3 regions of the Metabacillus sp. KJ11-3 genome follow, and region 1 is predicted to be linked to each of the others. Evidence: riboswitches for the same ligand, from Rfam matches in the RefSeq annotation. Region 1 holds a riboswitch; each other region holds the start of a gene.

Region 1 (10,348 bases):
GTTAAGCTATCTTTTTTAGGATAGCTTTTTTACTAGGAGTGATTAGTTTGGAATTTCCACAATTGAGAATGGAGAGTACTAGTGCACAAATAGGTATTCAAACGAAAAATGCTTCAAATCAAATCCAACAACCTATGGCGGATCTTTCAATTGAACAACCTAAAGCCGAATTATCCATTCATACAACAAACTCAAAATTAACAATTGATCAATCACAAGCAAGAGCAGATGTTGAATTAAAAACAATGACACAAAATATAGATGAATTTGCACAAAGGGGATATCAGGACAACTTGGCAGGAATAGCAAGAAGAGTTAATCAAGGAAATGAACTAATGAAAATAGAGAATAATGGAAACCCTATTGCAAGTCAGGCAAAAATGAATAGTGAAAAGCCTATGAAGGAAATTGCTATAAAGTTTGTTCCCTCCGTCGGTAGTGTAAAAATAAATTATGAACCAGCAAAGGTTCATATCGATGCTGAAGCAAGGAAACCAATTATAATTGTAAAGACTAATAAACCAATCGTTCAATATGAACCAGGAAAAGTTGATATTTATCTTCAAAAAAAGAATGAATTGAAAATTAACGTTGAAATGATTGATATAAAGAAATAATTTAATTAGGATGGTGATTCTATGGAATTGAACACTAAATATCATGGTGTGATAAATATAGAGGAAGAAGAAATTATTCGTTTTGAAAGTGGAATACCTGGCTTTTCAGAAGAAACAAAATTTATTCTACTACCTTTAGAAGAAAACTCTCCCTACTATATCATGCAGTCGGTAAAAACACCTGAATTGGGTTTTGTTGTTACAGAACCTTTTTCCTTTTTTAAAGACTATGAGTTTCGCCTAGGTGAAAATGAGAAGGAAGCATTAAATATAAAGGATGACTCAACAATCCAAGTACTTTCAATTCTGTCCCTAAAGGAGCCGTTTTCTAATACAACAGCAAACCTTCAAGCACCTGTAGTCATTAATCTATCAGAGAGGTTTGGTAAACAAATTATTCTTAATGATACTAAGTACACAACAAGGCATAAGTTGAGTAACGAAGTAGTGAAAAAATAGGAGGTGGGAGTATGCTGGTTTTAACCCGGAAAGTAGGGGAATCTGTCCAAATTGGTGAAGAGATTGAAATTACTGTTTTATCTGTACAGGGTGATCAGATAAAGCTTGGGATAAATGCACCGAAGAATGTGGAAATTCATCGGAAGGAAGTTTATTTGAGTATTAAGGAATCAAATAATGAAGCTGCTTCTTTTGATGAGAGTTTGCTTAGAGAATTGAAGTAGGTAAACCGTGACCTTTAGTTTAATCTAAAGGTTTTTTTATATTTAACAGAGTACTTAAAAGCTTATATTGTTTAAATTAATGTCATTTTCCAACTGAATATTGAAATACCGACATGTGTATTACTTAACACCAACAATAGAACATATCCTGATAAGAGTATTAACTCTCATATATTATTATAAGGAAAAAAGTGGAGAGAAAATAACAGTGAAAAAACTCAAAAAATATTAAAAAAACTATTAAACTTCTACAAACCATGTCGATATATATAGTGTAAGGCGAACAAGCTAAAGGCGGCCGACTTTAGCTGAAATAAAAACTACCACATGGATGTGGAAAAGCTAAATTCAAGGAGGAAAATCAAAATGATTATCAATCACAATTTAAATGCAATGAATGCTCACCGTAATATGGGAATGAACACTACTAGCGCTGGTAAAGCAATGGAGAAATTATCTTCTGGTCTTCGTATTAACCGTGCTGGTGACGATGCTGCTGGTCTTTCAATTTCTGAAAAAATGCGTGGACAAATTCGTGGATTAGATCAAGCTTCTCGTAACTCGCAAGACGCTATTTCACTAATCCAAACTGCTGAGGGTGCTTTAAACGAAACACATGCAATCCTTCAAAGACAAAGAGAGTTAATTGTTCAAGCAGGTAATGGCGGTACTCTAGAGGCAAATGACATTAGTGCGATTAAAGCTGAGCTTACAGAGCTTAATACTGAGTTAGATGGAATTTCTACACGTACACAGTTTAATGGGAAAAAACTATTAGATGGTTCATTCTCTAAGGATTTCCAAATAGGTGCTAATAATGGGCAAAAGCTAACATTAACTATTGATTCAGGTACAGCAACTAAAGGTTTCAGTTCTACTGATCTTGGAGTAAATGGACTAGCTCCTGATGGTACTTCAACGCAGACTACTACTGATCTAACTGCTGTTGATGCAGCAATTGAATTAGTATCACAAACACGTTCTAAACTTGGTGCTAACCAAAATCGTCTGGAACACACAATTAAAAACCTAGATAATGCTTCTGAAAATTTACAGGCAGCTGAATCTCGTATCCGTGACGTTGATATGGCAAAAGAGATGATGAATTTCACTAAAAATAATATCCTTAACCAAGCTTCCCAAGCAATGCTTGCACAAGCCAACCAACAACCACAAGCTGTATTACAATTACTACGTTAAAACATTTTTATTTATACAAAAAAGGAATGGGGATACCATTCCTTTTTGTATAATAAGATTTTAATCTTTCAAGATAGAAAATATGTCAGGGTTTTCTATTCTGAAAGATTAAAATAAAAGGAGTATAGAATTATGAAAACTAAAATGGTTGAAATGCTAATTCCAGAATATATTAAAGAATTCTCTTGTATCGGATCCTCCTGTGAAGATACGTGTTGTTCAGGGTGGACTGTTCACGTTGATAAAGAAACCTATAAAAAATATAAAAAAGTAAAAAATCCAAGTATGAAATTTAAACTTGAGAAAAATTTAGAACGGAATCGCACTAATCCTGAAATAAATAATGTTGCAAAAATGAAAATGGAGAATGGAAAATGTTCTTTTTTAAGTAACGAAGGTTGGTGTGATATTCAAACTAATCTGGGTGAAGAATATTTATGTAATACCTGTACGATATACCCAAGAACAAATAATAACTTCAATGGGGTATATGAACAAAGTCTAACTGTCTCTTGTCCAGAAGCTACTAGATTAGTATTACTAAATAAAGATGGCATTAAATTTGAACAGGGATTAAATGAGGTTACCAGAATAGGAGTAACAAGTGTTGTCAATACCAATAACGAAACAATAACACATTGGACAGACCTCTTTAACGAATATCGCTATATTACTATTTCGATTTTACAGAATAGAGACTACTCTATCGAAGAGCGTTTACTAACCTTAGGATTGCTTTATAATGAAATTGATGAGTGTGTAAAGAAAAACAATATAATTAAGATCCCAGATATTTTCGGAGAATATATCAAAAGTTTAGAGGATTTCACATTTAAAGGAGCATTTAATGATGTTTCAAAAAGAATTGATATACATCTTCGTTTATGCAAAGAGCTCTTAATTCTTAGACTTAACCAACCAATAGCATCTGCAAGATATTTAGAATGTTCAAGAGATATGTTACTCGGATTGAAGATTAATGAAAATTCTACAAATGAAGAAACTAGAGAACAATATGAGAATGGATACAATAAATATTATATACCTTTTATGGAGGGAAATGGGTATATGTTAGAGAACTACCTTGTTAATTATGTGTTTAAAAATTTAATGCCTATAGATACTGAATTCCCATTTGAAAGCTATTCTAGAATGGTACTGTACTACACATTGATAAAATTGCATCTAGTTGGGATTGCAAATCATCATAAGGGATTAAATTCAGAATTAGTTGTTAAACTAATACAATCTCTATCTAAAACTTTCGAGCATTATCCTTCATATTTTGAGCAGATACTAGAATTAATGAAGGACAAGGATTATATGACATTACCTTACATGTCAATATTAATTAATAACTAGTCAAGGTTATCTACTCTAATCATATTCTTTTATACCTGTAGATGCTTAAGAAGATTTTTTTTAGTCCTTACCTCTTTTGTTGGGGTAGGACTATTCTGTAAAAGGCTTTACAACTTTCAAATTTTTGTTTGAGTTAGAGAAATAATACTTTAAAATAATTATAAATTATAAGATATTAATTAATGAAAATAGAATTTAAGATTGGAGGAGACTCAATGAGCACTACATCTATAAGATTTTCGGGATTAGCTTCAGGAATGGACACTGAAAGCATGGTAAAACAGTTAGTTGATGCCCAAAAAAGTAGATTAATCAAATTACAGCAAGCTAAAATAATGAATACTTGGAAAACTGATACTTTTCGAGATATTAATACAACGATATCAAGCTTTAGAACAGCTACAGAGGCTTTAAGGTTACAAACTCCTTTTAACAAACAAACTGCCTCTGTAAGTAATATTGAAAAGATTGGTGCCACTGTTACTGGGACACCATCTGCTTCTTTTTATACAATAACGGAAGCAACTATGGCAGCGGATGCTAGAGCTGCTTCAGCTAGTTTTATATTAAATGTTACAGAAGGAGAAGCTATTGGACAAGACATCTCCTTTGATTTAAATGGTACTGCTATTTCAGTTGGATCTGATGACACGATTTCATCTGTAATTTCCAAGATAAACGGTGCAGGTGCAGGTGTTAAAGCATCTTATTTTAAAGATGGAAATGCATTAATCCTAACAAGTGAAACAAAAGCATTAAATTCTCAAATTAAATTAGAGAATTTATCGGTTAATGGTCTAACAGACCCTACAAATAAGTTAGGGTTAATTGGAGGGGAAGTAAATAATATTACTAATACTTTTAGTACAAACAGTGGTGTTTCAGCAGCAAAAGGCTCTGATGTAGTGAACGCTATGGTTGTTATTAATGGACTGACAATTAATCCTACTGGAAATAGCTTTACATTTGATGGAGTAAAATTTGATCTGAAATCTAACATTACAAGCGATCAACCAGTAACCGTTGAAACAAAAAATGATACGGAAGCTGTTTTTAATAGTATTAAAACGTTTGTAAATAAATATAATGAACTAATTGCTGAGTTAAACTCAAAAGTGACAGAAAAACGTTACCGAGATTTTCCACCATTAACAGATGACCAAAAAAGTGAAATGAAGGATCGAGAAATAGAGTTATGGGAAGAAAAAGCAAAAAGTGGGTTAATAACTGGAGATCGTTCCATTTCCAGTTTTTTAAACGAACTTAGAAGTAGTCTAATGACACCTGTTTCAAATGGTGATGAAGGATTTAAGTATTTATCTGACATAGGGATTACAACAAGCAAGAACTATCGAGACAATGGAAAGCTAGAATTAAATGAAACAAAATTGAAAGCCGTCCTTGAAAGTAATCTTGATAGTGTAAAAAAGCTGTTTAGTTCTACTAGTAGTATTACAGAAGGAAATACTTTAACAAATAGAACAAAACATGATGAAAGTGGTATTGGAAGAAGACTATATGAGAGATTAGGACAAGGAATTTCAGACTTAAGTAAAAAAGCTGGTTATTTAAATTCAACTGTGGATGTAAATAGTGTTTTGGCAAAAGAGTTAAAAAGTATTGAAAGTGGGATCTCAAAAGAACAAGATAGAATTCAACAATTAGAAGATCGTTACTGGAAACAATTCCAAGCAATGGAATCAGCTATGCAGAAAGCAAATTCGCAAAGTGGTTGGCTCATGCAGCAATTCAGTGGTGGTATGTAATGAGGTGAAGGATTTAATTCCTTCACTTTTTTATTTGAAACTTCTCTTTAAACTTACTAGAACATGCCGATATAAATAATAGAAAGGTTTGTAAATGAAAGGGAGAGATGGATTTGTCAGTCGAGGGTATGTCGTTTCATTCTTTTATTAGTAACAAAATTGATGCAGTAACTGAAAATAAAAATGTTTCAATTGACCAACCTGAAAATAATGGTCCAACACAAGCAGAACCAAATATAAAAGTTACAAAAGAAAAGCTTGAAGAAGTGGTAAAAGGCATGAATGATTTTTTATCTCCTACAACAACTTCATTAAGATTTGAATTACATGACGAGCTAAATAAATATTATGTAAAGGTAATTGATGAAACTACGAAGGAAGTTATCCGTGAAATTCCATCGAAAAAACTACTAGATATATACGCATCGATGACAGAATTTTTAGGATTAGCTGTCGATAAAAAGGTTTAGAGTAGATAAAGGAGTGTAATGAAAATGGCTATGAGTAATCCATATCAGTCATATCAATCAAACGCAGTGACAACAGCGGCACCGGGTGAATTAACATTAATGCTTTATAATGGGTGTATAAAATTTATTAAACTTGCGAAGAAAGCAATAGAAGATAAAGATATTAGCGAAAAAAATACGAATATAATAAAAGCCCAAAACATTATTCAAGAGCTTATGGTAACCATAAATATGGATTATGAAGTCTCAAAAAATATGCTTACAATGTATGACTACATGAAGAATCGTCTTGTAGAAGCAAATATTAGTAACGACCTTGAAATTCTAGAAGAGGTACAAGGGTATGTGACAGAGTTTCGTGATACATGGAAGCAAGTCATTCAAGCGAACCGTCAGAAGCAACATCAAGGTGGACAAGCATAGTGGATGCGGTGCAAAAGCTATATGAAGTCAGTGTAGAACTCCTTTCACTTTTAGAAAAAGGAACAACAAGTGAGGAGCGAGATGAGTTTATTCATCAAATAGAAGCGAATTTAGAAGATCGTGAGAAATTAATAAAAGCGACTCAACCACCCTATACAACAGAACAAAAAACAATAGGGATGAAACTGATTGAGGTAAACAAGGAAATTAACCAGCAATTAATGAGTTTTAAAAACGAAATTCAGTCTGACTTACGTAAACTAAAGAACAATAAGGTAAGCCAAGAAAAATATCATGATCCTTACCAAAAAGATACGATAAGCGGCTTATTTTATGATAAGCGTAAATAACTTTATTAATAGAAAATGAGTCAATAATACCACGGTAAGAATAGAAAAACCTAGAATAGTAATTAATTACTATTTATTATTTAGGATAAAAGTATTATTATGTTGATATGCTATTAAACTACCAAGTGAAAAAGGCAAACCATTGGAAACGGTGGGACGCAAAGCCAAGGGCCTGCTTATGTAATTCTTCATGAATGGCAGCCGGCTGCCACAAGGGATCATAGTCTATCAAATCTATGAACCTTGTAAAAGGTTTATTTTTTTATGCCTTTTTCACACAAAGAAAGGGAAAAGAAAAAATGAAGCATTTATCTCGTTTGAAACCATTACTTCTTGTATTGGTGCTACTCAGTTACCAAGTGATTGCTCCTATTGGTAGCGTTTTTGCATCATCAGATAGTAAGTTACCTCCAACCAATCTTACTGCAGTAAAGGTAACGCCAGATGATGTGAAGCTAACTTGGAACTTTCTCACTTGTTCATCCAATTATGCAAGCACCGGCAAATGTGAAGCAAAGCGTTAATAATGGAAATGATATTGTGCTGAGATGGGATGCTTCAACATATGCCACTGCTTATAATGTATATCAAATTATTGATGGAGAGCGTATTTTGCAGAAAACAGTAACTGGAACTTCTGTCACATTTAGCAATATGCCTGAAGGAAATTACGAATACGTGGTTCATTCATACAGTAATCGCTTTGAGGAGTCACCAAAAGGAAGTTCTATTGACTTTACCTTAACATGGCCTGTTGTTGAAGCACCGGTTATTTCAGGGAAAGTAGAAAATATAAACAATATTACGTTATCTTGGCCTGCAACTGCTTGGACAAGTGAATATCGTGTTTATCAAATCACAAAAGATGAGAGAAAATTAATTTATAAAGGTACTGCACGAAGCTATAAAGTTAATAATCTTTCAGAAGATACACATTCTTTTGAGGTAACAGCTTATAATACACGTTTTGGTGAATCAAAAACATCAAATCGCATTACAGAAACAATTGTTTATCCAATTATGGAATTCCAAAAGCAAGCTTAACGATGATAAATGAAACAACAGCAAGAATTAATTGGAATTTTATTACCTATGCAAATGGCTATAACATCTATGAAGTGATAGATGGGTAATTAGTATTAGTTTCAGAAAAAGTAAATAATTTAATGTATACGGTCATGGACTTATCCTATGCGAATCATGAGTATGTCGTAACGTCCTACAGTAACTCATTTGGAGAGTCTGAACCATCTAATGTTGTTCTCGCAAAGCTAATCAAAGATGAAGAGGCACCTGTGACAACAAGCGACGCACCAACAGCTTGGGTAAATCAAGACCAGGTCATTACTCTATCTGCTACAGATAATGAAACAGGAGTAGCAAAAACATATTATTCAGTTAATGGCAATGATTTTAGAGAAGGCACTTTTTTTGAAGTAAAAGGAGAAGGTGTTCATAGAGTATCCTTCTATTCCGTTGATAAAGTCGGTAACAAAGAAGAAGCACAAACAATCGAAGTGAAAATCGATAAAACAGCACCAGCTACGACTTCTGACGCACAAGACATCTGGAGCAAGGAAGATGTGACAGTGAACTTGACAGCAGCAGATGAACAAAGTGGTGTGACAAAAACCTACTATTCTATTAACGGATCTGAATATATGGGAGGAACATCTTTTGTTGTAGAAACAGAAGGTCTACATCTTGTATCATTCTATTCTCTAGATAACGCTGGAAACAAAGAGGAACCACAAACAATCAGTGTTAAGGTAGATCAAACAGCACCGGAGACAACTTCTGATGCACCTGAGACTTGGAGCATAGACGATGTGACAGTATACCTTGAAGCATCAGATCGTTTAAGTGGCGTAACAACTACATTCTATTCAATTAATGGATCTGAATATAAAGAAGGAACATCTTTTACATTAACAGACGAAGGCATTCATGAAGTGTCATTCTTTTCGATCGACAATGCAAATAATATAGAAGGTGTAAAAACGCTTGAAGTGAAAATCGATCAAACAGCACCTGAAGTAAGTATGGATGTAAATGAAGAATATGCATTAGATTCTGCATTGCCATTGCTTTATACAGCAAAAGATACGGTTTCTGAAGTTATATCTGAAAAAATGATCGTAACAGCACCAGGTGAATCGTCTGGAAAAGAAGTTCAAAATGGTTCGTCTATTTCATTAGATAAACCAGGTGTTTACAACATAACAGTTGTTGCAACAAATGCTGGAGGCTTAACAACAGAAATTCATAAACAATTTGTTGTCTACATTCCTGCAACAATTGAAGTAACACCAAAAGTGATCAAAGGAAATAAGGGTATTTTCACAGTTCGTGTAGACGTACCGAAACTATTTGATCGTAAAGATTTTGACCTTGATACAGCAACAATAAATGGGGTACATGCCCTAACAAGCAACAAAGGGTACTATAACCAAGCAAAACTTGGACAATTCAAGTTTGAGCGTTCTGACTTTACATGGGATTCATCAGAGGAAACATTGGTTTTCCGTGGATATCTCGATGGTAATTTGGTTATTGGACAAACGACTGTAAAGGTTCAAAATAAATAACTTAAATTTGAAAAAAACTCGCCAACCCAAGGTGAGTTTTTTCATTTAATCTATACATTCGCATAAACTATTTACATACCCTTAATGTCCCCTTCACAAACTTTACCGAACCATACAAATTTCTACAAAAAGTCACAAAGTATTTTTAAGTTTATGCAGGAGACAAGCAGGGAAGTATAGAAATAGTACTACATAGCTTTATCATAAAGGAGGAGTTCAATCATGAGATATAACGTCAGAGGGGAAAACATTGAAATAACTCCAGCATTAAGAGAATATGCAGAAAAGAAAATTGGTAAGCTTGAGAGATATTTTGAAGAGTCAGTTGACGCAAATGTCAATGTTAACTTAAAGTACTATAATGATCAGGAATCTAAAATAGAAGTGACCATTCCAATGACAGATCTGGTTCTACGTGCAGAGGAAAACCACCAGGATATGTACGCAGCGATTGATCTTGTTGTGAATAAATTAGAGCGACAAATTCGTAAGCATAAAACAAAAGTGAACCGCAAGCTTCGCGAGCAGGGTGCTCCAAAGTTTGTGTTTAGCAATTACCAGCCTGAGGATCTGCCACAGGATGAGCTGGATGAAGAAGAAGAAGTTGTTCGTACAAAACGATTTAATCTAAAACCCATGGACAGTGAGGAAGCGATTCTTCAAATGGATATGCTTGGACATAGCTTCTTCGTATACACAGATGCAAAAACGAATAAAACCAATGTTGTATATAAACGTAAAGATGGAAAATACGGCTTAATTGAGCCACATGTATAAAATGAGCAGCGCCTACTAGGGCGCTGTTTTACGTTGAGGGGGAATCGCTATGAAGAAACCTAAAATCGTTGTCATTGGCAGCATCAACATGGATCTTGTAACACAAACAAAC
Region 2 (10,348 bases), 1.2 Mb from region 1:
ACATCTATATGACACAATCACTGCTCTAAAGTCATCTTCACAATATGCTGCAAATACCTTCTCTATCATGACCCTACAGCGGGAAGCCTTGCAGTAGCCGCGAAGCTGTCTATATGACGTTAAAAAAAATGCTTGATCGGCCCGATGAAGAGGAACCAGCCCTCGCTAATGAAGTGATCAAAGATATTATGATGGCCATTGACGGTGTTACTCAAAACTCGAAAGCATTAAAGGTAGTAGAGTTGATTAAGCAACTGGATGATAAAGTCATTATTTTCACCGAATATCGTGCAACACAATTTTATTTACAGTGGTTTCTTCAGCAGCACGGCATTACGTCTGTTCCTTTTCGTGGCGGCTTTAAAAGAGGAAAAAAAGATTGGATGAAGGAACTCTTTAAAAATCGTGTTCAGGTACTAATTGCAACAGAAGCCGGTGGTGAAGGAATCAACCTTCAATTTTGTCATAATATTATCAATTATGATTTACCATGGAACCCAATGCGATTAGAACAACGAATTGGCCGTATTCACCGTTTAGGACAAGAACAAGACGTTAACATATACAATATGGCAACCAAAAACACGGTTGAAGAACATATATTAACTCTTTTATATGACAAAATACATTTATTTGAAAAAGTCATTGGTGACCTTGATGAAATTCTCACTCGATTAGAAATAAAAAACTTTGAAGAACATATACAAGACATTATGTATCATTCAAAAAATGACAGAGAAATGAAAATTAAAATGGAGAATTTAACATCTATTCTTGATTATGCACAAGCTTCACAAGAACAACGTAAAGCAGCAAGCGGAGATAAGTAGAAAGGCGGCTAAAGTATGCAGCAAGAGCAAATTCATCACTTTTTAGAAAGTTTTTTCACATCCAACTCCTGTGAAGTTCTTGAAAACAAAGAAGGATATATAACCGTACAACTTACAATTGAAATGGATAAGCTGTTAATGAACAGACCTTTTTACTGGCATTACCTTGAAAAAACAAACGGGGTCCCAAACCCAATGAAGCTTACGCTCATCACAGACCAGAATCGTGCACCAAAAGACCTGAAAGGTGAGGTTATGCATTTTGGAGCCCCTCGCCTTCACCAAATTTTTCAATCAACAAAAGAGTTAGGAAGCTATATCAGACTTTTTGAGTACGTCAAACCACATGGAGGAAATGTTCCCCTCCACCCCTGGATCGGAGTCAATATTATGGTTTCCTATCAATGTGATATGAAGAAAGATCAACTCTATTCCATCGGGTTACACTTAGTAAGTGGAGTGCTAGTCGAAAACTTCCAAGAAAAACTAGAAAATTTGGACTTAACACCAAAAATTCCAGACCTTTGCTTTACCATGACACCACTCATAAAGCCGCAAAGCGGGTTAAAACGGATTGAACAATTCATTTTACAAGATATTCACAATCATGATCATACCTGGGCAGACAAAGCACGGGAAAGATGGAACAAAGATTTAGAACTATTAAATCATTTTTACGAAGATCTTGAAGAAAAACCCGAATGCTACGAAGTTGAAAAACAAGCATTACAAGAATTGTATGAACCACAAATTCATATTTCCATTCAAAATGGCGGCATCTTTTATTTGACTCCCGGAGGAATTTTAAACTCCTAAGTAATGATACAAGTTACTTAGGAGAAACCCAAATGATGAAAAAAGAATTTTCGTTCGACAAAATTAATTTTTATCATTTCTTAACTTTATTAATTTTTTGTAAATCCCACCTAGGAAAAACCTATAAAAACTATCCTTCACTCTTACATTTGTAAATTCATTGTAAAAATTACAGATAAATGAAAAAAATTTATTTCGTCGACAAAGTTCTGCAGACAATGATAACAGTTCTTTTTTATAATAGACATTGTCAATAGTTAAATAGTTATACATAAATGAAGGACCTTAGAAATATACTATTAACAATTGATGCCAACTTAATCAGTACAAAGGCAAACCTATTGAAAAGTAGGGACGCAAAGTCACGGGTCTTCAGGTTGACAACTAAGACGGCTGGGCTGCCTGAAATACAGATTAGTATTTTAGGAGGAAAAGAATAATGAGAATAATTGAAGGAATCACACACGATGGGCAGCTAGATCAAGAATGGGTTGAGCTCATACTAGAAGCACTTGAACTAGGAATCAGTGTAGAGGAGATAAAAGAGTTCTTATCCAAAAAGTCAAATGCCGTTTTAAAATCATCATAATAGTATTAAGTGATTGTAAATTTTTTTGTTTTTGTGTTCTGCATATAAAACAAACCCTTCTTTATATGTTATAATGGCTTCATTAAGGAAGGTGACTTGACGTGATTGGTCCGAGAATAAAAAAATATCGCACACAAAAAAATCTATCACTGTCTGAACTAGCAGAACGAGCAGGAGTCGCAAAATCCTACCTAAGTTCGATTGAGCGAAATCTCCAGTCAAATCCTTCTGTGCAATTTTTAGAAAAGGTCTCATCTGTTCTTGGTGTATCAGTAAACACTCTTCTAAATGAACAAAACGCAACCGATCCAGAAGAGCTCGATTTAGAATGGACAAAACTGGTACAGGATGCAATGAAATCAGGTGTATCAAAGGAACAGTTTAAAGAGTTTTTGGAATTTAATAAGTGGAGATTACAGAATGAAAATGATAAATAAAGCATGATCGGCAGCTTTGATGGCTGCTGGTTGTGCTTTTTGTTTTGTGTATAATTTCACAGTTTATCCTATCATCTTTATTTCGCGGAAATATAACATAGTTACAGTGGATTTCTAAGAGATCAAATGGCGCGAATAATAATTTCCTGTTATCCATTTTCAAATTATCTTTAAACTTTGTAAGAGATCGTTGATTTGGGGCTTAATATGGAATCGTTTAGCTTTTGATAGTTATTGAATTGGGATATTTTATTTCCATTACTAGCAACAATTGCTTTCATATTGGTTAAGTCGTGACTACATGTTGGACATAACCAATCCCCAACTCGGCAACTGCTATAAGAGAAATGATAACAGCGATTACAAAGTTTTTTGTACATTGGTAACTCTCCTATCTAATTCGAATATATATTCGTTATAACGAACAATTGATTTTAAAAGCCACTCTACATACACTCTTCTTAGATAATGTTATTAAACGAAGTAATTATCCAATAAGCATGTAAGAACATCAAAAAAGTATAAATAGAAGCTCCTATAAATGAGATTGTTTTTATTCCAACATTATCAGGGATTTTTTGATAGTAGCAAAGTGTAACAAGCAGAATTGATAAAAAAGTTTTAATTATTATAAAAAAACTGGTTCTGCTTCATAAATTATTCTCATTAATACATTGGCTTCCTCAATAAGATTTAGTTTGAGACCGATGTACGTGAGAATACCGTCTACAAAATTAAGCCCTGATAAATAATAGCAAATTCTTATCACAAAGTTATCTCCTTTGTCTTTATATAAAGAACATTACATATTATCTTCTTCTCTCTATTACTCAAAAAGTCTATTCCCTTTTCTAATTTAAAACGATTATCTCGGTGTTCAAAAATTGAAAGGCAAAAAATATAATTGCATGACTACTTCCTAAACCAGCACTCATATATTTATTCGTAATTTTATATTGCCATAGATCTTTCTGAGGAAACAATTCACTGCGTTCATATAAACTTTAGGGAGGAATAGTGCACCGAAATATTTACTAATATACTAAAAAACAGCTATTTCTGTGTTCTAATAAAAATACTATTTTGTGGTAATGGATTTTTTACTAATTGACTATTTTTATCAAAAACTGGTGATACATAATCACCCTGGGTATAATTACCCAATCCATTATACTTAAATGCTACCGATGTATCCCTAAAAGAATATTGAGTGTAATGCACTGTCAATAATCCTTTTTCTTTTATTAACCCATTTAGTTCAATAACCTGCTTTTCAAACTTTTCAAATGGATAAATCTTTTTAATAGAACTGATGCCTTTTGCTGCAATGTAATGTGGCTTTCTCTGCAAAACTGCCATACAAAAAACAGCATCAAATGGTCCATGTTTTTGAATTTCACTATAACTGGAATGTACAAACGTAATCTTATCATCTACTGGAAGCTTTCTACATATTGCAATACTACGCTTGTTAATATCTGCTCCTACAATGTGAGCATTTGGAAAATAACTACGTAGAGTTAAAACTTCTTCACCGGTTGAGCATCCAAAAGAAAGTATCTTTAAGTCTTTTTGGTTGCCAAAATAGTCTCTACATGCTGAAAAAATTTTAGGATATCGATCCATACACGTTAGAGGTGTTGTTTGATGCACATTTTTAGAATCTAATACCTGCAATAGAAGAATGGAACGAAATTCGGTATCGCCAAAAAATCTTTTTATGTTTTTGGCTGCATTCCAACCAAAAGACAGGGTTGTTATACAAAACTTTATAATTGGATTCTTAGATGACTTATATTCTTTTACTACATGCTTTGCAGCTCCAATCATTTGTAAAACCACCTTTCGTATTATCTTACTCATTACCCTGGATTTAGCCCTTTCAATTGAATAATAATTAGTCCTAAAAAACTATTTTAATATTATAATTCATGATTTTAGAGTTTATTAAGATCTTGTGAATCTATCCGATTACTTCTAGTTGTTTTCCTAACAACTTTCCAAAAACATTTTCCTTATCCTTTGCAAGTTCATGAAAATCACCTTTTTGAAGAATTCTACCTTCCTCCAACACTATTACTTGGTCAGCATTACGAATCGTTGATAATCGATGTGCAATAACAATAATTGTCATTTTTCCTTTTAGGCGTTCAATTGCTTCTTGAACTTTCGCTTCATTTTCGGTATCCAAAGCGCTTGTCGCTTCATCTAAAATTAGAACAGATGGTTGACGTAATATCGCACGTGCTAATACAATTCTTTGACGTTCTCCACCAGAAAGCCTTATCCCTCTGTCTCCAATCAAGGTATCAAGTCCGTTTGGTAACTTTTTCACAAAATCTACTGCTGCAAATTCTAGTGCTCCCCATAATTCATCTTCACTTGCATTCTCTTTGACTATAAGTAAATTGTCTCTAATGCTTCCATTAAAAAGATAAGGATCTTGTGGAACATATCCAATAGATTTTCTAAATGTTAGTAAGTTATTTTTTGTAAGTGGTAACCCATCAACCAAGACCTCACCTTTTTCGGGTTTAATAAGTCCCATAATCAAATCTATTAAAGTACTCTTTCCTGAGCCCGAATGACCGACAATTGCTGTCATACGGTTAGCAGGAATTTCCATTGTTATATTATCTAGGGTATATCCTAAAGATTCATGTTGATAACGAAAAGTTACATGTTGACACTCGATACCAGCATTTATTACTTTGGGATTTATACTTTCATTATGTACTGTTTTAATTTCCTGCGAACTCTTAGAGTCATTTAACCAGTCATACAATAACCTAAATGACGGCAACAATGTACTAATGCTCTGGAGACTTGATTGTATACTAGAGATTTTAGGCCATAACCTTGAAAAAATGATTAATATAAGCGTAAAATCAGTTGGAGTTGCTTTAAACAGCACTATTGAGAAATAAAGAAAGATAGCAATTAAACACCCAGAGACGACTTTATAGATAACCTGCGTAAGAGTATTTAAACTAGTATATTCAATACCAATTTTTTCAATTCTCAAACATAAATCTCGAAACCACTTACTATGAGTGTTTTCTAAGGAATTACTTTTAATCTCTTTAATCCCATTAAAATGATTTGTGATCGTAGCATAATACTCTTCAGATATTTTGGTCGTTTCCTGTCCAATTTTATTGGACTTTTTGACAAAACCTCGTGAAAAGAATGCAAGTATTGCACCAAACCCCAATATAGTAATGGTTAATGAAGGTGAAAGCCATAACGCTATAATAATTTGTATAAAAGAAAAAATCAAAGTAGACAGAAGTTGTTGTATTACATTTATACCGCTTAAGACTCGGGTAGTTTCTAAAGTCAAAAGGTTAATAATATCTGATCTTCTTTTTTTTAGGAAAAACTCCCAATTTGAATCAAGAAGTTGTGTATAAACTTGCTCTCTAAGTTTTCTTATATATGATTGTTGGATTTTAGTAATATTAATTAGTGTTTTCCTCTGAAAAACACTGTGTAAAGTTATATAAAGAATAAATATAGTTAAACTTATAGATAAACTAAGTTGAAAAGGGAATTGTTGTAATTGATTTGTTACCCAAACAATTATTGGTGGATCATTTTGGTTTGTACTAATAAGACCAGTTAAACTAATTAGTGGGATAACCATAAATATTCCAATACTTTCCGTTAAGCTTAAGACAATGTTTGAATTAAAATTAAAATATAACTTTCTTCCAGCGGTTGAATGCATATCTTTTACAAAATATAAAATGACCCTCATAAAAACCCTCCTTAAGATACACCTCCATCTAACTTATACTCTTTCTCCCAAAAAAAGTAACTTAACTATGTACTAAGTTTAGAGAAGATAAACTAGGTTTGAGAGATAATTTTCAACTTTATTTACCTAAATCATCTGCTCAACATTTTGTTTTTGTTCATTACCTTTGCAAACGAATAAACAATTGTGAATTTTTCCATTCCTTCAGAACCAGTTAAAATAACCCTTCCACTACGAAGCCAGGCATGAGCGATCATCTTACCTTCATCGTTTCTTGCAGTTCCTAAATACAAGGTACTTTCAATACCTCTTCGTTCAAGCATTTTCATACCTGCTATAGCCTGAACGAGGCATTTACTCTCCCAAGGAGTATGTTTACTAACGCTTGATATGCATTTTGAGATTTGGATGAATAATTCAGTATTTTTATCATCTAATTCACGTGAAGTTTCAGAAATCCTTTTGCCTAAAGATGGGGCTATTTTATGGAAATCTTTTTTTTGAGGAGAAAAGCCCAAGCAAGGTAAAAGAACGTTTCAATTATTAATAACTTTTCTTTATTACTCAATCCAATAATTCTCACTACTCTTCTCACAATCTCATACCCCTTCCAAATAAATATCTCCCAATGACTAAGAGATTTGAACGAGTTCCTCTTCTAATAAAACCTCTAGGAAAGAGATTACCTGGCTTTTACATTCTTCAAATTCTACATCGTATCGTTCAACTAATACGGACACAAGTTGATTCACAGATATTTTCTCCTCTATTAGATCCCAAATCTCACCACCAACTTCCCCCAAATTAAAGTATTTTCCTTTCTCTACACTTAACATCACTTTCTCCCCCGCCATATCGCTAACGATATTTCCAGGTACCTGATTAATGTATTGTTCCATTATGATAACTTTAGCTTTCATAACTATACTCCTCTCTATTAATAGAAGTTAAGACCATTGATGTTAACTCCTCTGCTGTAAATTTAGAGTTTGGACGTCTTAGACGATATGTACCTATCTTGTTAATCATTTTTGAAGATAGATTAAAGTGCCATTCCCTCAAACCAAGCGGTTCAATAAAAAAATTCCGATATGTATGGGTGTAGAAAATATGAAACCTTTCCATATTCTCTATTAACTCAATGTTTGGTTCAGCTATTTTATTTATTGTAAGTTCAAAAATTCCTGCTAATGGCAGTGGCTCATTTAAAAATTGAGAAGGAACTGGAACCGCAAACTTTTTTTCCCGATCAAACAATGGCAGATAATCTGATGAATCCATTCCAAATTTATTTAGACTATTATCCCATAATTTTTGTTGTGGATAAGCTGGATGAACGACAGGTGAATCATTAGAAGATAACGAAACAGCAATTACATCATCACTTAATAACTGATAATCTTTTTGTAAAAACGCTCTTGCTAACGTAGATTTACCCACACCTGACTCTCCAACAAAAGCATACGCCTTTCCATTTATAGCAATTGCACTTCCATGTAATGGTAAGATTTTACGTTGTTGTAATATTGCGCCCATACAAGTTCCTAGAATATACAATCTAATTTGATCTAGATCTGTGACATCCAATGGAGAATATAATATCTCATTTCCATCTTCAATTGAGAAGATACATAGTCCATTAATTTGAAACATGATTTGGCTTTGATTGCCAAAAAACTCTTTACACTCCTTTGATCGATGCTTCCACTTATCTTTTAAATCTCTTTTTTTATTTTTATATCAACTTTATTTAAATTTCCACCTGATCTCATTAATTCAGGCAACGGGCAATCACTTTCAATATATAGACCAAAAGCTTGGTAGAAATAATCTGATGTATTCATATTGGCTCCTTTTATAAAGTAAATGTATAAACCCTTTTACATTTTTGTAAGAGGGTTTATCATCCTATCAGCTAGGATTTACAATACAATGTGGATTATGTTGTTGAGCTGGTGTATCACAAGCTTTACCCGGCTCTCCAGTGTTACCCATTCCATGAGTCATATTAATATCCAAAACTTCAAGAGAAGGATTCTTCCAAACTTTCTTAATCATATCATCACCTCCTTTCGATAAATTTAATTATTGTACTTTATAATAAAAATCAAACAGTAGTTAAGGTTCTACAGAACAAAGTGTTCCTTATAAAGAACAAATATATAATTCAATATACCTAAAAGTAAAATTACTGTCAATATACATCAAATAATTTATCACATTAAAAACAAATTATTAAGGGTTCTGTAATATATTATACTCTCAAGTCACGAGATTATTTTTAAATATATAAATAACCAAATTGCGTAATTAAAAACAAATACATTATTAACATTTGAAAAAAATCTCAAATTAGTTATTTACCACCCAAAAAGGTTGTTTTCTTTCTATTTACTCTCTATATCTACTGTTCTCTTGTTTTACTTAAACTTTATTAAGAACAAATCGTTTTGTATAATGAACTCACGAAGTTATCTTAGACGTATGAAGGGGATCGTGATGATTGGTTTACGCATAAAGGAGTTGAGAGAAAAACATGGATATTCAATTAACGAACTTGCAGAGATAGCTGGAGTTTCTAAGTCCTATTTAAGTTATTTAGAGAGAGATCTACAAAAAAATCCTTCCTTAAAGTTTTTAAGCAAAATCGCTTCAGCATTAGATATAGATGTTGAGGAGTTATTAGCTCCACCATCTACCGAAGCAGCTCAGCTAGCTACTGATGTTCTTGATCAAGAATGGAAATATTTATTACATACAGCCATAGAAGAAGGTATGAGTAAGGAGGACTTTAGAAGATTTAAGGAATTTCTAACATTTCAGAGATGGACAAAAGATAAAGAGTAAATTTATAAATTATATGAGGAGGAAACAACAAATGAATAAATTGTCTGACCAACAAGAGCATGAACCATTAGATGAAGAATGGGTAAAATTAATAACAGAAGCAAAAAACATTGGAATTTCTCCTGATGAGATACAACAGTACCTTCATCATGTTTCCTCTTCTAATGGAAAATAAATTTTATTAATAACAGCTAATTTCTTTATAATTAAGTTACAATTATTAGTCCATTCTCTGAGGTGTTTTTTTATGGTTTTAATACCATATCGTCTAAATAATATATTTAAAGGTAATTAAGATCTATTGAGGAGACGAAGTGGACAAACAATTAATGATAAGAAGTCTTATCAAAGATCCTCCTATTTTAATGCGCCACCCAAGTGTCCTCAACCATCTTTTCCTTTACTCCTTTTTTGGCTTATCATGTTTCCGAGTGGCTATTTCTTCTTCAATATGATCGCCTATTAAATAATCAACACTTGAATCTAAAGGAGAAACTATTTTTTCTAAAAATTGCAATGAAGGGTTATTCTGTAAGCCACGATCTAAGTTACTTAAATAAGATTTTGAAACACCAGCTTCTTTTGCAAGTTTTGTGATTGAATATCCTTTTTTAACCCTTAAATATCTTATTCTATCCCCTATCATGAAGATAACGCCTCCAAACAACAGCTAATTATTGCTCCAGTTATGAATTTATTCTCATTAGTACTTCTTATTATCATTATGGTAATATATTAGAATTTAAACAAAAAAATCCCTATAAAAGCATATAAGGATTTTTTCCCATCAATAACTTCCAAAAAACCTATTTTATCTGTTAACTAGTCCGACCAATTAAAGGCTGACCTGCTTCATTTACAGGAATCTGATTGCTATCACCGAAATCATTATCGAATCTATCGTAATCAGTTCCACCCATTGTTTTACTTACGTCAAGTACTTCAAGTGATGGTTTACTCCATGTTTTTTTCATAAATCTCACCTCCTTTCAAAAAATCTATTTATAAATCTATAGAAGATAATGCAGCGCATTAAAAGACTGAAATCTGACATGGTATAATTTTGTGT
Region 3 (10,348 bases), 230 kb from region 1:
ATACATGTAACCAATCACGAATATTCTTTCCGTCATCATACACAGGTGCTTTTTGTTCATTTAACACACGTGAGATGGTTAAAGGAATTAGTTTCTCCGGGAATTGATATGGTCCATAGTTATTGGAGCAACGAGTAATATTAACAGGTAATCCAAATGTTTCGTGATAAGCACGAACTAAAAAGTCTGAAGATGCTTTACTTGCACTGTATGGGCTATTTGGCTGAAGTGCAGTTTCTTCCGTGAAGAAAGTTGTTGGATCAAAGTCCAGCTCTCCATATACTTCATCAGTTGAAACATGTACAAACTTTTTCACATTAATGTTTTTGCTAGCATCCAGTAATACTTGGGTACCAAGAACATTCGTACGAACAAACACTTCTGGATCTGTTATCGATCGATCAACATGGCTTTCTGCAGCAAAATGAACAACGTAATCAAACTTTTCTTTCTCAAAGAGATTAAGAATTGCTTCACGGTCTGCAATGTCTGCTTTTATAAAGTAATAATTATCTTTGTTTTGGATATCTTTATGTTTTGTCAGATCTCCCGCATATGTTAGTAAATCTAAGTTATAAATATCATAATGAGGATATTTATTTACCATATAATTAACGAAGTTTCCGCCGATGAAGCCTGCTCCGCCGGTTACAAGAACTTTTTGTTTAGCCAATATTACACCTCTTTCCTAGCTATTACTTTAGCTGAATAAAGAGAGTTACCCCATTAATATTTCGTACCCACACCTTTTTGTCTACCTTTTTCGGTTCTAGCATTTCATCAATATGTATAAGATCAGAGCCGAGTAATGCTGTTAATTGGGTAAGATCGATTAGTTGATGTACTTTTTTCTCATCATGTTGAAAGATGACATTAATTCTACCTGGTGAATTTGAGACCATATTTATCCTCCTTCTATTTTCTTTTTATGTTTCACAGAAGGAGGTGATTTTAATCGATTTTTTTATATAAAAGGTTTCTAATGACAGTCTTTTCGGTTATACCCCTTCTACATATCTGTTGGTTTTTGTGCTTTTACATAAACGTAATTACCCTTGCGGTAGCAGCCCAGCTCCTACGAGACCTGCCTTTTGATCTAATACGGCCGGCTTAATGACTAATGTTTCCTTTAAGCTCGGATACACATACTCTCTTGTTTTTTCAATCAATGGCTTTAGAATCAAATCCTTCGATTTCATGACTCCTCCACCAATGACAATGACTTCCGGGTTTACCGTATGAACAATGTTTGCAAGTCCGATAGCAAGATAGTTGATGGCTTCATCAACTATTTCCTGTGCTTGCTGGTTGCCTTGCTCTGCAAGCTCGAACACGCCTTGGGCACCGTTTGGTATATTTAGTCTCTCTTTTCCGATTCGACCAATTGCCGTTCCAGATGCAAGTCCTTCTAGTGCACCTTTGTTTAACCCTGGACCTTGGTAAGCATCAGGACTTGGATTCACGATCATGTTTCCGATTTCCCCACAGTTTCCTTGGGCACCTGAGACAAGCTGGCTGCCTAAAACATAGCCTCCGCCGATTCCTGTGCTGACGGTGACAAAGAAGACACTACTTGCGCCTTTGCCTGCTCCGAGTGTGGCTTCGGCAAGAGCTGCTGCGTTGGCGTCGTTTTCTAGCAAAACTTGCATACCTATTTTTTCCTCCAGCATGTCCACAATCGGGACGTTTACCCAGCCTGGTAAGTTTGGCGGCTCAATGATGATACCTCTGCTCGGGGATAATGGGCCGGGTGAGCCGATTCCAACTGCTTTGATGTCATATTGCGATTTTAGATCATTGATGGCATCTGCCATGTTGCTGATGGTGAATTCCGGACCTTTTTCTGGTTCTGTTGGGCGGCTTTGCTCGTTGATGATTTCTCCTTTTTCATTAAACAAGCCGATACGCAGGTTTGTTCCGCCTAAGTCAATGCCGATTGTATACATCATAATCCCCTTTTCTATTCGTATTAAGTATTTGTTATCTATAAGTTTACCAACTCCCCAAATAAATGAAAGCGTTATTTTTCCTTCTATTATATATATTTATGTTTCTATCATTTTATACTCCTGGCAAATAAAATACTAAAAATGGTATGATTGAATTTATGTGATGAAAGCCCTGAGAATGGAATCGACAGAAGGACCCATTTTTCTCTTCCATATACTGACAGACTTTTTTCATCCTTTTGTCTAATCTAGTTAAATAGAGTAAGAGAATGATGGAGGTCTTGTTGATGAAGCTTGAAAGAATTATTTTAGTGATACTTGTTATCCTATTACTAGTAGGATTTACATATGGAGGACATTCTTCAAGATATGAAATTGCTGCGTCAATCAAAAATTATGGTGATGGGTGGGAAGTTGTTGAGGATGATCGGCATGCTCCTCTGAATATTGAGAAAGTCGTCACTGAACAAACGCGAGTTCTTATCTATTATAAAAGTTGTACAGAGAAGATTCACTCCTTTATTGTCACTCCAGATGAAACGATGATTGCTGGTGGATATCGTGTTGGAGTGTCTGCCGCAAATGGGGTTGCTTCTATTTATATTTATGATAAAGAAGGAAATCCAATAAACCCGCATGAGTATGTTTCTGAAAAGGGAAATATTTGGGTATATGGTGTATTTAGTTTGAATTAAGGATTTCAAATAGCGATGTTCTTTTCACCAAAAGGCAGTTCCCTTCTCGGAGACTGCCTTTCCCCTTATCCTTTCACAGATCCAGTCAATAACCCTTTTACAAAATACTTCCCTAATAGAATATAAATTTATAATGTAGGCAATGCCGCTAACAGTGCTCCAGCCATCTGCACTTTCAATAGACAATCTGACTTCCAGAAAGATTTTGCAACGCCACCATACTCGGCTAGTTGATCGGACCTGACTGCCTGTACCCTCATGAGTAAGCATTTTCTAGCATTGTGCCTAAAAAGGACTAATTGACTATATTGATCTATACAATCTCATAAAGAAGTACCTATGGTAAGATATGTCCAGACTTTTTGACAAAATCCTACTTGAATGAAGCGAAAAACCCTTTATTATGTTAAAAAGCACTAGAAATCATTGAATAATATCAGTTAAAACCTTATAATAATTTGTGAAAATAGTACTATCTAAATCGTTTCACTTATAATTCTGGTGTGTTGAACAATTTGCTGTATGTGGGCGCCTGGCAAATTGGGAGCAAGTGGCGCAACCGTCCAATCTATTTGGGCGGTTTTTTTAGTTTGGAAAGCAGATTTGCCAAAAATAAATAAGGAAGTAGAGTGTGAATGAAAAAAATCTATATCGTATTCTTTTGCTTAATCGTCATGACTTTGACAGGATGTGCATTTAAAAAGAGTGAACCGGAACTTACTGCTGTTTCACCCAAAGTGGAAATACCTAAAAAGGAAAAAGAAGCAAAACCAGCTATCACGCAGATAGCTACAACAGAAAAAAAGATGGCACTAACTTTTAATGGACTTTCAGACAAAGAAATGATGCTTAACTTATTGGATGAGTTAGATCGGCTAGGTATTAAATCCACCTTCTTTTTACAAGGGATGAGGGTAGCTGAGGACCCGGAATTAGCAAGGGAAATTTTGGCGAGAGGCCATACCATTCAAAATAATACATTGAACCATGTGTTACCTAACAAGGTAAATTATGAGGAAGCATATGTTGAAGTAGCATTAGCGAACAAAATTTTTCAAGAACATCTAAACATTCAACCATCATTTATCCGCAGCCGTTCTGGTGATTCCTCTCAGTCCCTGGAAGAAGCTGCAGCACAGCTGGATATGCAGGTCATTTCCAACACGATTAATCCTCAAGATAGCAAAATGCAAAGTGCTGAAGATATTGCAGCATATATTAAACAATTTTCAAACCGTGGAGCTATTATTCAGCTTAACACATACATTAACCCAGAAGTCATACGGGCGATTGAACTCATTTACGATGATGCAGTTGCTGCAGGGTATACTCTGACAACATTTGAAGAAGTGGAAAAAGGTCATTATTTAACGGAAGAAAATCCAAGTACAAATCATCTTGCGATAAATCCTGATTATGATGAAAGTAAACCTGCTATTATTGACAAATTTTCTACAAAAGAAAAAGAAATCGCTCTAACATTTGATGATTGGGCTAGTGATGAAGGGATTTCTAAAGTTTTGGACATATTAGATACCTATCATATTAAATCAACATTCTTTTTGATAGGAACGGGTGTCGAAAAAAATCCTCAATTAGCTAAGCTTATTGTAGAGCGTGGACACGAAGTGGCTAGTCACTCATATAGCCATAAGGTAGTTACAGAAATGGATCCGTTAGATCTTCAAGAAGATCTTGTTAAAAATGATCAAGTCCTATCATATGCCTTACAAGAGAGGCCTGTAAATTATTTTAGACCCACTCAAGGTATTCTTGATACTGAATCAGCGAAGGCTATTACAGCGACAGGGATTGACTATATTATCCAATATGATGTTACATCACTGGACTGGGATATGTCCCGTTCTGATCAAGAGATTTATAATCGTGTAGTAGATCGAGTCGAGCCAGGGAGTATTATCACCATGCACATATTAGATAAATCACACACAGTGACGGTATTGCCAAGCATTATCGAAAACCTGCAACAAAAGGGCTACACTTTTAGAACAATATCAGAAATGATCACTAAAAATATTGAAGGAGGCAGCTAGTATCTTAGCTAAGTTCCTATGTCTACTCGTGAAATTATAACAAACCCAAAAAAAGACCGAAGAATATTATCCAATATTCCTGATCCACAAAAAATCCGAAAAAACATTGACAGAAGAGGAATTCATGAAACTCTAGAAGAAGTTGCTGATCCTAACCAAGTATATAAAGCACGACTAGATGGTCAGCGATATATTGCATCATTTCCAGTACGTTTACGAATGCCCTCCATAAAAAAGCAAACTGGTTCATGCATGGATATCTCTAATACAGGAATACTCATTCAACTACCAAGCGAATCTATTAAATTTGAACCAAACCAAGTTGTTAAACTATCTTTCTCTATCCCAGAGGGGGCAATGCCTGAAGGATTTGAATCTAAAGTTACCATGCGTGCCAAGGTTGTTCGTCAATTCACTGAAATATTCGAAGGGAAAGAGCAATATTTATGTGCACTCCAATTTGAACAATCCATTGAAAGTTATTTAAAAAAACGGCATTGGGGACTCTCAATATTCGCTTCAAGTTTGTTTTTACTATTCATTACGCTGCTTGTTCTATTAATGAGAGCTGAAAGTATTATTTATTTTAAGTTTAATAAATTCCTATATTTTTATAGTTTATTAGCCGCTGCCTTTTTGCTTAGTCGGTATGTCTTTGGACTACTCTATCGAAATACATCTGTGAACTTGAATTATCAACCAGGTGTATCGATTATCATTCCTGTTTTTAATGAAGAAGAGTGGATCCAGCGTACTATTCTAAGTTGCATCGATCAAACTTACCCGGTAGATAAACTAGAGGTCATTGTTGTTGACGACTGTTCAACAGATCATACCGCATCGAAAGTAAGAGAAATCATGGAAAAAATCAACTCTGAAGGTGAACGCTTTATGACAAAAGAGCGGATTTCCTTTCATATATTACCTCAGAACGCGGGTAAGCGTGAGGCGTTGGTTGTTGGCGTGAATAAAGCCAAGCATGATTTGGTTGTGTTTGTCGATTCTGATAGTTTTCTTGAACCAAACGCGATTCTAAATATCGTTCAACCATTCCAAGATCCGAAAATGGGCGGTGTAGCAGGACGAACGGAAGTGGAGAACAAATTTACAAACATGTTAACAAAGTTGCAGACTGTACGATATTATATTGCCTTTCGTATTATGAAGGCTGCTGAATCAACATTTGATTGTGTGACTTGTTTATCCGGTCCACTTTCATGTTATCGAAAAAGCCTAGTACTAGAAAATGCGGATGCTTGGTTAAAACAACGATTCTTAGGACATCCAGCAACATTTGGCGATGATCGAAGTATGACGAACTATATTCTTAAAACTCATCGAACTGGTTATCAAGATCAAGCCGTTTGTTCCACTATTGTCCCATCAGATTTTAACGTATTTTTAAAACAACAAATGCGTTGGAAACGTTCATGGCTAAGAGAATCATTGCGTGCTCTGACATTTATAGTAAAAAAAGAACCGTTTATGATGGTATTTTTTCTTATAGGCCTTGTTGTACCAATTGCAGCTCCAATTGTTGTGATCTATAACCTGCTTTACGTCCCTTTAGTACATGGCATCTTTCCAACAACGTTTATCGTAGGACTATTATTAATGGCCTTTATGATGAGTTTTGCTCATTTGCTATTCCGTAAAAGCAAATTATGGTTTTTTGGTGTTATTTTTGTGTTATTTTACGAGTTTATTCTATTGTGGCAAATGCCTGTTGCATGGTTTACGTTCTGGAAATCGACTTGGGGGACGCGTGAAACACCTCAAGACGTATTAGAAAAAGAGAAAAAACAAAACCGTGTACGAAAGAAAAAAGGCAAGTTAAAGGAGGGGGGCTAATTGTCATCTAATCAAAGTATATTTAACTACAAGCTAAAAAATAGAAAAAAGTATGTAAAAGTGATTTTTCAACTAGCAGTCCTTGTATTATTGGTAGGTATTATTATAAGAGCCGTGTTTATTACAGATGAATATAAACCCCTTTCTGCCAAGGAAATGGTTAATTCCGATGGATTTATTGCCCTGTCCTATTTTGGCGTTGATCGCAGCGGCTCAGCAAAATATATCTCGAAGGAAGAATTAGAGAAGCAATTATCTGTCCTAAAAAAACAAGGGTTTGAAACCATTTCTCAGAAACAAATCATTGATTTTTACCAACAAGGAACACCATTACCTGAAAAAGCTTTATTTCTATCATTCGAAGATGGAAGAAATGATTCAAGCATCTTTTCACAAAAGGCATTGGAGACGCTAAATTATAAAGCAACGATGTTTACTTATGCTGATAAAATGGACACAAAAGATACAAAGTTTCTAAAACCACATCATTTACAAGAAATGATAGAAAGTGGTTTTTGGGAACTAGGATCAAACGGCTATAGGCTTACTTATATCAATATTTTCAACGGAGATGGAGAATATTTAGGCGAGATAGAGGAAAATAATGTTCCTGATAAAACTTCAATTGAATATTATAATCACTATTTAATGGACTATTTACGTGATGAATACATGATTCCAAAGGAAACTCGCACAGAGATGGAAGAGCGAATTACAAAAGATTATCAATTCATGCATACCATTTATGAAGATCGTTTTTCGAGTATGCCAAAAGCATATGCAATTATGCATGCCAACTCTTTATACAATAATATGCACCCAGCTGTAGAGGCAGCGAACAACAAGATGATTAAAGAATATTTTTCTCTTCATTTTAATCGTGATGTTTATGCATACAATGATTCAAAACAGGATATCTACAATTTAAATAGATTGCAGGTGGCGCCACACTGGCCGGTGAATCACCTGTTAATGAAAATCCAACATGATTCGAAATGGACGATAGACTTTGAAAATGGCGATAAAAAAATTGCTGATAAATGGAAAATCAGTCATGGTGTTGGTGAGTTTGATCAGCATAAAATCGTTTTAACAACCGAACCTGGTAAAGAAGTGATTGCAACATTAACCGAGAACCTACCATCTAAATTTACTGCCAGCTTTGATTTAAAAGGGAATGTCATGGGAGCACAGTCATTCACTATCCAAAGCGGGGATGATCAAAATCAGCTTAAAATGATAATAGAGAAAAATGTACTCAATGTCTACAATGTAGCAGATCAAAAAGATGAATCAGAGCTTTTGTTTAAGCAGAAACTAGATGAAATAAATTGGAGCGGGCAAGATTATGCTTTTAACAAGGCGACACAGTATGACTTTATGACAACACAACAAGGATCACGAATTGATGAGGATGAATATCCAAGCACATTAAAAAATGATCGTCATATCGTTCTTTCTCTAGCTGATAATAAATTGAAGATCAAGGTTGATAATAAAAGGATTGCAGAGGTAGAAATGCCTTTTTCATCATCTTCTTATCAGTTACTGCTTGGAGGCTCCATGATTTCAAAACAAAACTCTCATGAGCAAGATACTGATTCCATTTACGATTCTATTATCGAAAATGTGATCATTCAGTCACAGGATAAGACATTATACACGGTAGATGAATCAAAAAGTGAATCGTTCCTCCGATCTGTTTCTCAGACTAGCTCAGACATAATTGACTTTTTTATAGAATCTTTTTAATAGGGTGACATTTAATGAACGTTCAAGTAATCCAGAGTATTCCTTTACTCGTTTCTATACTCCTCCTGACTTCTTGTTCATCTACAAACGAAGAAACGGAGTATGTGAAAGTAGAACCGGTTGAGGTTGTGCGAGACATCCACAAATCGCTATGGCTTGTCGATTGGGCATACGAAAAAAGTATAGAAGAAACTTCTGAGTCAATCGAACATATCGATAATATCCTTTTATTCACAACATATTTTACAGAGTCTGGTGAGTTACACCAAACAGAAGATTCGATTAAATTAATTGATCAAGTTCTTCAAGAAAAGGATTTTAAAGAAAAAGAAATCTATCTGACGATTATTAATGACCAATTTATGAACGATGGTACGGTTGTTCATAAAAATCCAGAATTACTGAAAAATTTGCTTTCAACAGCAACAACTCGTCGAGAACATATTGGGCAGATTTTAACGTATGTGAAGGATTATCCAATTGATGGGATTGAAATTGATTATGAAAAAATCCCCATTGACTTGACTGATGAGTTCTTGCTTTTTGCTAAGGACTTGGACAAAGCATTGGAGGAGGCAAGCCTATCATTACGTATTTTAATAGAACCAAGTTTCCCTGTTGATCATTACCCTTTACCTGAAAGTCTAAATTACGTTGTGATGGCTTACAATTTGTATGGATATCATAGTGGGCCCGGACCAAAAGCGGATTATGAATTTTTAGATCGTCTGATTGAAAAATTCCCTAATCACTCAGAGAATATTGGAATAGCCCTATCAACTGGTGGATTTAGTTGGCAAGAAGGTATTGTTAAAAGTTTAACAAATCAACAAATACAGGACTTAATAGACCAATATAACCCACAGCAATCTCGCGATGAGAAGAGTGGAGTGATGTTCTTTGAATATATAGAATCAGGCGAAAATGTTGAAGTTTGGTATGCTGATTCAACTACTTTGACACTATGGAGTGAGTATTTACTGGAGAATGGTGAGTATACTGACTTTTCTTTTTGGAGATCTGGTGGACTCACTGGAGAGACGCTTACGACGTTTGAAAAATTAAGTGATATGGAAAATTAATATTCACACAAAAGATACGAGCACCAATGGCGCTCGTATCTTTTTTATTAGGATGCGTATACTTTCTTTATTTGAGAAATTATGTCTTGAATCATTTCATTTGTTGTGATGTCTGTTCTTGCTTCGCCTTTATCATAGGCACTTAGGAGAATTTGTAACAGCTCTTCTTGTTTCAGCTGATTATCTTTCATATTTCAAAAGTTTCCTTTCTTTATTTTACAATTTCAGACAATATGGGAATATTATAATTGGAAGCTTGCATATAGACAAGTTTTTTTATACAAAAGCTGACAATTAAACCCTAATTTCTAAAAAATTCGTCACTTTTTATTCACATTAACATCCTTCGGAACCATCTCCCTTTTTATGTCCCCGGTTGAATCTCTTCCTAAACCTTTTTGTACCATTTGAAATGAGGTATAATAGATGAATTAGGGTTTATTTCATGATTCGATTTATTCTTACTTTATATATAGCAAAAGCGCTTTGCTTTTTTTGAAAGGAGTCCATTCATTATGCTTGGTCGGGAACTTAGTAAAGAACTTGTACTTGGTGCCGCTGAACAGATTAAACAGTTGCTTTCACATCAGGAAGAAGAGAATCGAAATGTTGTGAAAAAGGGACTCATTTTGTATCGTCAAGGCAGTATTTATAATGTGAGCACAACAAGTCATTCTGTGTCTGCCAAAGTACAGGATGTCACAAGTGTTCAGGTTGAGCTTGATTTAGATGATTTTTCGATGAGTACGTGCACTTGTCCTTCAGATTCAATTTGTCGACATCAGCTTGCAACGTTTCTCTATGTATATGCAAGTGTTGACCGAGTCGGCACGTTTGTTGACCTATGGAAGGAAGAAAAGCCGATTGACGATGTGTTAAAGCATGTAAAGAAGGCGAGTTCGCTTTTAAAGCCTGAAAAAGATTATGAAGATACTCTTGGCAGCTGGATTGCTTTTTTTGATCGG

What was found. A riboswitch is a leader RNA that binds a small molecule or an ion and turns the genes downstream of it on or off. The one in region 1 is predicted to bind cyclic di-GMP.
Region 2: it holds a riboswitch for cyclic di-GMP, as region 1 does, so the genes downstream of both, AC0L8O_RS05985 (anti-repressor SinI family protein) here and AC0L8O_RS25070 (hypothetical protein) in region 1, are expected to answer to the same signal.
Region 3: it holds a riboswitch for cyclic di-GMP, as region 1 does, so the genes downstream of both, AC0L8O_RS24135 (polysaccharide deacetylase family protein) here and AC0L8O_RS25070 (hypothetical protein) in region 1, are expected to answer to the same signal.

What each region holds. Positions count from the first base shown of each region.
Region 1 is NZ_CM147865.1:5,080,317-5,090,664, forward strand. Features, by position in the region: gene flgL (flagellar hook-associated protein FlgL) at 1-5, shown strand, start outside; gene AC0L8O_RS25020 (DUF6470 family protein) at 39-617, shown strand; gene fliW (flagellar assembly protein FliW) at 639-1,076, shown strand; gene csrA (carbon storage regulator CsrA) at 1,088-1,300, shown strand; gene hag (flagellin Hag) at 1,667-2,500, shown strand; gene fliB (flagellin lysine-N-methylase) at 2,633-3,862, shown strand; gene fliD (flagellar filament capping protein FliD) at 4,078-5,628, shown strand; gene flaG (flagellar protein FlaG) at 5,742-6,098, shown strand; gene fliS (flagellar export chaperone FliS) at 6,123-6,521, shown strand; gene fliT (flagellar protein FliT) at 6,521-6,871, shown strand; cyclic di-GMP riboswitch class I at 6,995-7,084, shown strand; gene AC0L8O_RS25065 (hypothetical protein) at 7,224-7,346, opposite strand; gene AC0L8O_RS25070 (hypothetical protein) at 7,379-7,915, shown strand; gene AC0L8O_RS25075 (OmpL47-type beta-barrel domain-containing protein) at 8,038-9,459, shown strand; gene hpf (ribosome hibernation-promoting factor, HPF/YfiA family) at 9,682-10,236, shown strand; gene rbsK (ribokinase) at 10,286-10,348, shown strand, end outside.
Region 2 is NZ_CM147865.1:1,148,610-1,158,957, reverse strand. Features, by position in the region: partial or broken gene AC0L8O_RS05995 (DEAD/DEAH box helicase) at 1-830, shown strand, start outside; gene AC0L8O_RS05990 (YqhG family protein) at 846-1,646, shown strand; cyclic di-GMP riboswitch class I at 1,968-2,052, shown strand; gene AC0L8O_RS05985 (anti-repressor SinI family protein) at 2,086-2,235, shown strand; gene AC0L8O_RS05980 (helix-turn-helix domain-containing protein) at 2,337-2,672, shown strand; gene AC0L8O_RS05975 (hypothetical protein) at 2,843-3,052, opposite strand; gene AC0L8O_RS05970 (DUF5658 family protein) at 3,301-3,441, opposite strand; gene AC0L8O_RS05965 (class I SAM-dependent methyltransferase) at 3,726-4,502, opposite strand; gene AC0L8O_RS05960 (ABC transporter ATP-binding protein) at 4,636-6,432, opposite strand; partial or broken gene AC0L8O_RS05955 (lasso peptide biosynthesis B2 protein) at 6,564-7,030, opposite strand; gene AC0L8O_RS05950 (lasso peptide biosynthesis PqqD family chaperone) at 7,065-7,352, opposite strand; gene AC0L8O_RS05945 (aldolase) at 7,342-8,085, opposite strand; gene AC0L8O_RS05940 (hypothetical protein) at 8,148-8,276, opposite strand; gene AC0L8O_RS05935 (paeninodin family lasso peptide) at 8,344-8,490, opposite strand; gene AC0L8O_RS05930 (helix-turn-helix domain-containing protein) at 8,932-9,279, shown strand; gene AC0L8O_RS05925 (anti-repressor SinI family protein) at 9,311-9,454, shown strand; gene AC0L8O_RS05920 (helix-turn-helix domain-containing protein) at 9,680-9,925, opposite strand; gene AC0L8O_RS05915 (paeninodin family lasso peptide) at 10,098-10,253, opposite strand; gene AC0L8O_RS05910 (asparagine synthase-related protein) at 10,259-10,348, opposite strand, start outside.
Region 3 is NZ_CM147865.1:4,854,188-4,864,535, reverse strand. Features, by position in the region: gene rfbB (dTDP-glucose 4,6-dehydratase) at 1-673, opposite strand, end outside; gene AC0L8O_RS24155 (hypothetical protein) at 696-902, opposite strand; gene AC0L8O_RS24150 (ROK family protein) at 1,050-1,949, opposite strand; gene AC0L8O_RS24145 (hypothetical protein) at 2,237-2,644, shown strand; partial or broken gene AC0L8O_RS24140 (carbohydrate ABC transporter permease) at 2,710-2,870, opposite strand; cyclic di-GMP riboswitch class II at 3,136-3,218, shown strand; gene AC0L8O_RS24135 (polysaccharide deacetylase family protein) at 3,280-4,698, shown strand; gene AC0L8O_RS24130 (glycosyltransferase) at 4,717-6,549, shown strand; gene AC0L8O_RS24125 (polysaccharide deacetylase family protein) at 6,550-8,301, shown strand; gene AC0L8O_RS24120 (glycosyl hydrolase family 18 protein) at 8,316-9,383, shown strand; gene AC0L8O_RS24115 (YwzD family small protein) at 9,431-9,574, opposite strand; gene AC0L8O_RS24110 (SWIM zinc finger family protein) at 9,899-10,348, shown strand, end outside.